Regions from separate parts of the Vibrio sp. 16 genome, predicted to be linked through region 1. Evidence: predicted binding sites of a transcription regulator. Region 1 holds the regulator's gene; the other holds the start of a gene.
The links. Region 1 encodes CRP, which controls carbon source genes, mostly activating them, when cyclic AMP is high. Its sites were predicted from a motif close to TGTGANNNNNNTCACA; they were not measured.

Region 2: a site for CRP is predicted at 3,287-3,302, ahead of ectA (diaminobutyrate acetyltransferase). Genes of this name have one in related genera too.

What each region holds. Positions count from the first base shown of each region.
Region 1 is NZ_OY808997.1:2,775,536-2,780,135, reverse strand. Features, by position in the region: gene U9J37_RS12730 (hydrolase) at 1-433, shown strand, start outside; gene U9J37_RS12725 (YheU family protein) at 472-684, shown strand; gene U9J37_RS12720 (phosphoribulokinase) at 767-1,636, shown strand; gene crp (cAMP-activated global transcriptional regulator CRP) at 1,878-2,510, shown strand; gene U9J37_RS12710 (DUF1338 domain-containing protein) at 2,598-3,389, opposite strand; gene astD (succinylglutamate-semialdehyde dehydrogenase) at 3,576-4,600, opposite strand, start outside.
Region 2 is NZ_OY808998.1:686,824-691,423, forward strand. Features, by position in the region: gene U9J37_RS17425 (aspartate kinase) at 1-878, opposite strand, end outside; gene U9J37_RS17430 (ectoine synthase) at 950-1,336, opposite strand; gene ectB (diaminobutyrate--2-oxoglutarate transaminase) at 1,351-2,619, opposite strand; gene ectA (diaminobutyrate acetyltransferase) at 2,635-3,198, opposite strand; gene U9J37_RS17445 (amidohydrolase) at 3,801-4,600, shown strand, end outside.

The sequences.
Region 1 (4,600 bases):
CTTTTCTAAGCTCTACAAAAACTACTTACTCTCCTCTTTGAAAAAGAGCGCCTTGCAGAAGCACCACTTACTCAAGGGCGAGTTAGGGCTAACTTATCAATGCATCAAACGGGTGACGCGATTGTACGAGTTTGACGACTTAATCACCGCGCCGCTGCATGGATTTAAAGATGCCGAAGATTACTACCAGCGCTGTTCGGGCATCCACCGCCTGAAAGAGATCAAAGTCCCGACGCAAATCATTCATGCCAAAGACGACCCGTTTATGACTGATGCGGTGATCCCCAAGTATGTGCTGCCCGATAACATCGATTACCGGCTGTTTGATCAAGGCGGTCATGTCGGCTTTGTTACCGGCAGCGCCATCAAACCGCGGTTTTGGCTGGAAGAAGCCCTGCCCGCCTACTATGAAAGTCTCACCGATCCGGCATAATAGCGCCTCATCTGCGAACATAAAATCTAGAGGTATTTATGATTGTTCCTTGGCAAGACATTGCACCAGAGACATTAGAAAACTTGATTCGTGAGTTTGTCCTTAGGGAAGGAACCGACTACGGAGCGGTAGAGGTGTCACTGCAAAGCAAGATTGACCAAATTAAGAAACAGCTCGAGTCGGGTGATGCGGTCGTGGTTTTCTCCGAGTTACATGAAACCGTCGACATTCAACTCAAAAACAAATTTTAGAGAACTGCATACAATGACGGTTTACTAAAGCGTGCTATAGTGAACTCCGATTACAGGAACGTATTCAACGACAAGGTTTGTCATGTCAGCAAAACATCCAATTATTGCCGTTACCGGTTCTTCTGGCGCCGGTACTACCACTACTTCAGAAGCTTTCCGTAAGATGTTCAATATGATGAACGTCAAACCCGCATGGGTTGAAGGCGACAGCTTCCATCGCTTCACACGACCAGAAATGGATGTGGAGATCCGTAAGGCGCGCGAGCAAGGCCGCCATATTAGTTACTTTGGCCCACAAGCTAACGACTTTCCTGCGCTAGCAGAGTTCTTTCGTAAATATGGCCATGAAGGTACAGGGCAAGTTCGCCGCTACCTGCACACCTTTGACGAGGCAGTGCCATACAACCAAATGCCTGGCACCTTCACCCCTTGGCAAGACTTGCCAGAGAACTCCGACGTTCTTTTCTACGAAGGGTTGCATGGCGGCGTCGTCGATGGCGATGTTAACGTTGCCCAGCATGTGGACTTCTTGATTGGCATGGTTCCAATCGTGAACTTAGAGTGGATTCAAAAGTTTGTTCGAGACACACGCGATCGAGGTCACTCTCGTGAAGCGGTGATGGATTCGATTGTTCGTTCGATGGACGACTACCTCAACTACATCACCCCACAGTTTTCGCGCACCCACATTAACTTTCAACGAGTGCCGACCGTCGATACATCCAATCCTTTAAATGCAAAAGGCATCCCGAGCTTGGATGAGAGTTTCGTGGTCATTCGCTTGCGCGGAATTAAGAACGTCGATTTCCCATACTTACTGGCAATGATTGATGGTTCATTTATGTCGCGACATAACACCATAGTCGTGCCTGGTGGCAAGATGAGTTTTGCGATGGAATTGATCGTTCGTCCTATCCTTCAGCAACTCATCGAAACAGGAAAAATTGGCTAGAACTCACGGCTAGAACACGATTACTTTTCATACCGTGATCATGTGCACAGTTTTGCGTAGCAAAACCCAAGTAGGACCCGATTAAAATCAAGAAATCGTTTTCGAAAAAGGATACTATTTGTAACCGAAACACAAGTTGGCTTGCAGCATTTGTAAAGTGCTCTTATCCTAGTAAGCCTATTTAAGGCTTAGCTAAAACATGGAAAGCGGCAAGCGTACCCTGCAGAGGAAGTGAGATATTATGGTTCTAGGTAAACCTCAAACCGACCCAACATTAGAGTGGTTCCTTTCACACTGTCATATTCATAAGTACCCATCAAAAAGCACGCTAATTCACGCGGGCGAGAAAGCTGAGACGTTGTACTACATCGTTAAAGGTTCAGTTGCGGTTCTTATTAAAGACGAAGAAGGTAAGGAAATGATCCTTTCTTACCTAAACCAAGGTGACTTTATCGGTGAACTTGGTCTATTCGAAGAAGACCAAGAGCGTACCGCATGGGTTCGTGCTAAATCTCCTTGTGAAGTAGCAGAAATTTCATTCAAGAAGTTCCGTCAGCTAATTCAAGTAAACCCAGATATCCTAATGCGCCTTTCAGCGCAAATGGCAAGCCGCCTTCAAGTGACAAGCCAAAAAGTGGGCGACCTTGCGTTCTTAGACGTTACTGGCCGTATCGCGCAAACGCTACTAAACCTAGCGAAGCAACCAGATGCGATGACTCACCCAGACGGCATGCAAATCAAGATCACTCGTCAAGAAATCGGTCAAATCGTTGGCTGTTCTCGTGAGACAGTAGGTCGTATCTTGAAGATGCTAGAAGAGCAGAACCTAATCTCTGCTCACGGTAAGACAATCGTTGTTTACGGTACTCGTTAATCTCGATTAACTGCTGAATTTTAAAAGCCACCCATTGGGTGGCTTTTTGTTTATGAGCAATACAAACTAGGTAATCCCTGTTCTAACTTACCCATTGGTGCTTTCAAAAATCTTATCAGCAGACGCCGCAACAAACCCTGGATAGAGCTCGCCGTTGCTCATTGGATAACGCTTGGCAAACTCATAGAAACCACCCGGGATAATCTCTGTGCCTTCAGTAAATTGCACGGGGACTTTGTCTGCCATAGTGGATGACTGTTCGAGCAACACATCAGGAGATCCTTTCACCTCACCACCAAACTCATTGATGGTAAAGCCTGCATCACGCAGATGGTTGTTCACATCAACCACTTCGTTAAACGCATTTAACTGATTAACGCTCACAGTAAAGTGGTTTGCACCATAACCATGGGCAGCTAACCAAGAAGCGTATTCACTCTCTTTTGCCAACGTCTGGAAATCAGCGTAGCTAAGATCCCACAAACGTCCGCCATACAAAAACTCTGGGCTTTGCAATTGAGAGGCGTCTACCTGCTCAACCAGTTTAGCCACGATAGCCTGCAACTCGGCTGAACACTCATCGACTTTGAGTTCACTGATGAATACTTTCGGTTGCGTTGGATCTGGATGTTCAAAATGCTTGGCGACTAACTTTTTGCTCTCAAACACATAGTCACCACAAGGGGTGTAACCAGCATCAAGGAATGGTTGAGCCAGCGTCGCAATGCCTAACGGCTCAACATTGAAGGTGCGCAAAGCAATATGGTCGTTGATCAATGCTTCGTCTTCTTGCAGAAGTTGATGCACTTTTTCAGCAGAGGGACATAAGCGTTGAATATAGTCATTCCATAACGGTTGGAACAAAACATCTGGCGTCATAACGCCTCCTTGTATCGGGGTTGTTTACGTTAAAGAGAGCTTTATTAGTATTGTTTTTCGATATAAAAGAGGCCACCTAACCAAAATGTGTCCAGAAAATCTGATTAGGTAGCCTTCAACCTGTGACGTTTAAAGTGCCTTTCGGCTGAGAAAGGCAATAAGGGAAACCTTAGTGGTTTATTATGGTTATAGATCTAACCCTGGGCTTAACGTAGCAGGCAGCAATGTTTCGCTGCCTTCCATCGAAGCCATTGGGTAAGCACAATAGTCTGCGGCATAGTAAGCGCTTGGACGTAAATTACCCGATGCGCCTGGACCGCCAAATGGTGCATCACCACTCGCGCCAGTGAGCTGACGGTTGCGGTTTACGATACCCGCACGGATATGGTCAACAAAGTACTCCCACTCGCTGTCATCGGTAGACACTAGGCCAGCCGATAAGCCAAAGCGTGTGTCGTTAGCCAGTTCCACCGCTTTTTCCAAGCCTTGGTAGCGAACGACTTGCAGCAACGGGCCGAAGTACTCTTCATCTGGCAGCTCTGCAATCGCAGTGACATCAATGATACCCGGTGTAACAAATGCCGCCTCACCCGCTTTCGCCTCGATTAGACTCTCACCGCCAAGCTTTTGCAGATTCGCTTGCGCAGCAAGGATAAAGTCAGCGGCAGCTTTTGAAATTTGAGGCCCCATAAACGGAGCAGGCTCTGCAAATGGCTGGTCGACACGGATCTTGTTAGTCGCTTCCACCAGTTTGCTCACTAATAGGTCACCTTTATCACCTACAGGCACATACAAGCGACGCGCACAGGTACAACGCTGCCCTGCACTGATGAATGCCGACTGAATAATGGTATAAACCGTCGCATCAAGGTCACCATAGCTCTCAGAGATAACCATCGGGTTGTTGCCGCCCATCTCTAAAGCCAGCATCTTGCCAGGTTGTCCTGCAAACTGCTTGTGCAGAATGTGTCCGGTGTTTGCACTACCCGTGAATAGTACGCCATCAAGACCTTTCGAATCAGCGAGCGCTATTCCCGTCTCTTTGGCACCTTGAACTAGGTTAATCACGCCCTTTGGTAGACCAACTTGATCCCACAGTTTCATCGCAAACTCACCGGTTAGTGGCGTTTGCTCTGATGGTTTGAATACCACTGTGTTACCGGCCAAAAGGGCTGGCACGATGTGACCATTTGGCAAATGACCCGGGAAGT
Region 2 (4,600 bases), on a different replicon from region 1:
ATTTGTAACTCAATGCCGCTCTCTCTCAGACCCGCTGCTGCGTTCGGATGAATGGCTTCCATACCAAGGTTGGCAAGTTGATCGGCAACGTCGTAGTTTGTTTCTCCCAGAGGAAGCACTTTCTCAGACCCAACCACACGAGGATCCGCCGAACTGAGGTGGTACTCTTTGTGAATTATGGCTAAGTCGGCACACGTTAGCGACGCAATTCGGCTAAACGTCATTTCACTGTAGCCACGGTCATAGGTCGACATCAGCCCTTCTTTGCATGACGCGTATCCGGTCACGATCGGCAGTTCTTTGGTTGTGTCGATATCAGCAAAAGCTTTGAGAATGCATTCGTCCAAACTCGCTGGCACTTGCGTATCCCAACCGGATAAGTCGACAAATCGCGCATTGTAGCCCATGTTTTTCAGCTTTAGCGCTGTGTTGTAGGCACTGTGCGCTTCACCAATGGAAGAGAGAAATTCTCGAACCTGAGGAAGATAGTGACGAAGTGAAAACTGCCCATACTGGCAGGTCTCTAATATATTCGAAATACACACTTTCGCTTCTGAAATCCGAGAGCGAATAAACTTATCCGCTCGCATGCGGTTCATTGGATCCGCAAAAATATTCTCGTTGGCGAGTAACATTCGCTGCTCAACGTAATCTAGTGCCTGTTGCCAGCTGTCATCTCGCTTGGCAACCAATTGATAGACGCCGGGTTTACTGGTTTTTTTGCATTCGAGTAAGGCATCAGTCATACCTGCGTAAGCCGATACGACAAACACTCGGTTGTACATTTCCTCTTCGCTATCTTTGATTAAAATATTATCTAGAACAGCATCGAATGCGGTCATGGAAGTACCGCCGATTTTCTCTACGGTATAAATCATGTTAAAGCCTTTTGTTTGGTTTTGAATTGTGTAGGTGGCTAGACGAACTCGCCTAGCCAGAGATCGTTTGTCTAGTCGATAAGTGGGTACACACCATTTTCATCGTGCGTCTCTTTACCGGTGATTGGCGGGTTAAACACACATGCCATCACCATCTCTTTACCTTCATAGGCGCGAAGATAGTGCTCATCATGCTTATCTAAAATATAGAGCGTTCCCGGTTTGATCGGATAAGTCTTACCACCCACCACTTCAATTTCGCCCTCACCACTCATGCAGTAAACAGACTCCAAATGATTTTGATAGTGAATGTGTGTCTCGGTGTTTTCAAAAATGGTGGTGATATGAAATGAAAAGCCCATGTTGTCATCTTTCAACAACATGCGAACGCTCTCCCACGTTTCGGACGCAACTCTGCGCTCACTGTCTCGACATTCATCTAATGTACGTACAATCATCTTGCTTCCCCTAGTTACGACGCTTTTTTAAATTGTTGTTCAACGACAGATTCAACCGCGTTTTTAAAGATATCTAGACCTTGTTGCAGCTCAGACTCTGTGATGGTTAGCGGCGCAAAGAACTTCACCACTTCATCGTTGGGGCCCGCAGTTTCAATAACTAAGCCGTTATCAAAACAGTTCTTGACGATGTCGCTAGCCAACTCACCACTGCGACATTCAATCCCCATCATCATCCCGCGGCCTTTGCGAGTGACGAACATCTCTGGGTAACGGAGCAACGTAGACTCAATCACCTCCGAAACCAGCAGTGAACAATTCGAAATATGCTCCTCGAACGGAGCGCTGTCGGCCCAATACGCCTCAATCGCCTTGGTCGCCGTGACAAACGCATGGTTGTTGCCTCGGAAGGTGCCGTTGTGTTCTCCGGGATTCCAAATATCTAGCTCAGGTTTCATCAGAACAAGCGCCATTGGCGATCCATAACCGCCAATGGATTTCGATAGGGTCACCATATCCGGTTTGATGCCTGAAGATTCAAAACTAAAGAAGGTGCCAGTGCGCCCGCAACCTGCTTGAATATCATCCACAATCAGTAAAATATCGTGCTTCGAACAGAGGTTGCTCAGTCTCTTTAACCAATCCTCAGAGGCGACATTCAAGCCACCTTCACCTTGCACCGTTTCAACCAGTACGGCAGCAGGTTTGTCGATCCCCGCAGAATTGTCATTCAACATGGTTTCAAATAATTTCAGCCCATCAATGTCGGCATAACCCTCAAACGGAATGCGCGTTACATCATTTAAACTTGTTCCTGCGCCTTGGCGATGGTGCTGGTTTCCTGTTGCGGCAAGGGCTCCCGCGGTACACCCGTGAAAACCGTTAGTAAACGCAACGATAGAACTGCGACCTTTGGCTTTTCTCGCCAGTTTGAGCGCGGCTTCTACCGCATTGGTTCCGGTAGGGCCTGTAAACTGGACTTTATAGTTCAGACCTCGTGGCTGAAATACATGCTTGTACAGCGCTTTCAAGAAGTCCGCTTTCGCAGCAGAATGCATGTCTAACCCGTGCGTAATACCATCAGACTCAATGTAGTTGAGCAACGTTTGTTTAAAAATCGGGTTGTTATGGCCGTAGTTAAGAGACCCAGCACCAGCAAGAAAGTCCAGGTACTTTTCACCTGATTCCGTCTCTAGCCAGCACCCTTTTGCTTTAGTGAATACGACTGGGAAGCTGTTGCAGTAAGAACGTACTTGTGATTCTTGTTTGTCAAAAATATCCATGATTAGACCGTTTATCTATCCTGTGGTTTGAGTGGGTTTTAGCGGGATACGATACAAATACTCCGTATCGTGCTTCCCTTTGAAGTGTGTTGTTTGGTCGAGAAATGTTGAAACACTGCCTTGCTGACCATTTTCTTTATCGATCTTTTTAAACAGCGCCCAAGAGGCACCATTTTCTTGCGTAATCGTGGTTTCAATGGCCGCTATATTTCGTAAAGCCTTTCTCGCGAACAGCGACTTAAGCATCTGATAAGCCAATCCTTTCCCGCGGTGATTGGGAGAAACCGCCACCTGCCAAATAAATAGCGTCGTGGGATCGTCAGGCTTGAGGTATCCAGAAACAAAACCTGACACCTCACCATCACAACGGGCAAGCAAACAAGTTTGGCTAAAGTGCGTTGATTGCAAAAAATTGCAGTAGGAAGAATTGGTGTCGAGTGGTGGACACTGGGCGATTAAGTTAAAAATCTCGTCGCCATCCTCTGCAGTTGGCTCTTCAAATGAACCATGAGAATGGGCTTGCTCATCAATTTCAGGGTAAGCAACCCAAGGTGCTGATACGATCATAGGAATGTGCATTTACTTCGAACTCTAAATAAACTTGCTATTTATTATCACGCAGAAAATGCCCCAAAAGGCAAATTTGACCTCAAAAAAGCCCAGTTTATGTGATGTAAATCACACAAAAGACCAGATTAACCAAACTGTCACTAATTCGACATCTAATATTTTGAGCAATAACCTTTAAAATCCAACCAAGTTAAACAGAACTAGAAATACGAACACTCGAATAAAATCTTATCTCTTACCAACAACCAAGAGATACTTAGAAAAACCCAAGTTAAATCATTAAAAATAAACAATTTAAATAAAGCCAGAATCACAAGGTAGAGGTTTAATTGTGTACAAACCTTACTATTCTTCGATCAAAAACCTCTCCAATTCATTTGAAATAGATTTCTTTTTTATTTAGAGTACAAAGCAAAAATTAGGGTGAGTATCAGAAAAAGGACAATGACATGGCTCCCATACCGGACGATAAAGGGCTCTCTGGGAAGTTTGGAGAAGGGACCTAACGCGCAGGTTCTGTACTAGCCATTTTCGATAAGCGACCCTTTGTAGTTTGCCCCAAACATACATAGACTTAAGCTACTCTACCTCCACGTTGTATTGACAAGCCAATGACCCGACTCTCTAACACCGCTCTCGCACTAAGCCTGATTTTGTCTAGCTGTGCCGCCTTTGCCCAAACCACTGATATGCTGATCTCAAATGCAAAGATCTATCAGCATCCGGATGCCGACACCCTTGTGATTGCGCAAGGGAACATTGTTCATATTGGTACCAAACACTCAGCTGCTGTCTATAAAACGTCGACCACTCACATGATTGATGCTGAGCAAGCGTTTTTGATGCCAGGGTTTATCGACAATCACAATCATGTATTTGAAGCCGCCTCTGAAGCTGGCGGACAATGCGAGTTGAGCATGAGTGCCTCTCTGCAAGAGCAACGCCCTTATCTCGAAGCATGTAAAGCTCAGCACACTGGAGAGGGTTGGTTGATGGGCTATGGATTCTCATTAGAGGCGATTCTAGGTGAGCACAACCACGATACCCCACTCGACGTGATTGATTCTGTCTTCCCAAATCAACCTGTCATCCTGATGGAGCAAACCTCGCACTCTATGTGGGTTAATTCTGCGGCGCTTGCCGAAGCGGGTATCACGTCGTCAACGCCAGATCCTCAAGGCGGAAGAATACTCAAAGATGAGTACAGCCAAAAACCAAACGGCATCTTATTAGATAACGCAGGCGATCAAGTGATGGAGATAGCGTGGAATGCGTTGGAAAATCAGTTTGAGCAAAGCTATCAGGGATTAATGAATGGTCTGGAAGAAGCGGCGTCTCACGGCATTACCACCATAGGGGACGGGCGCCTATATTGGAAACGAAGCTGGTTTGATGTCTGGAAACAAGCAGA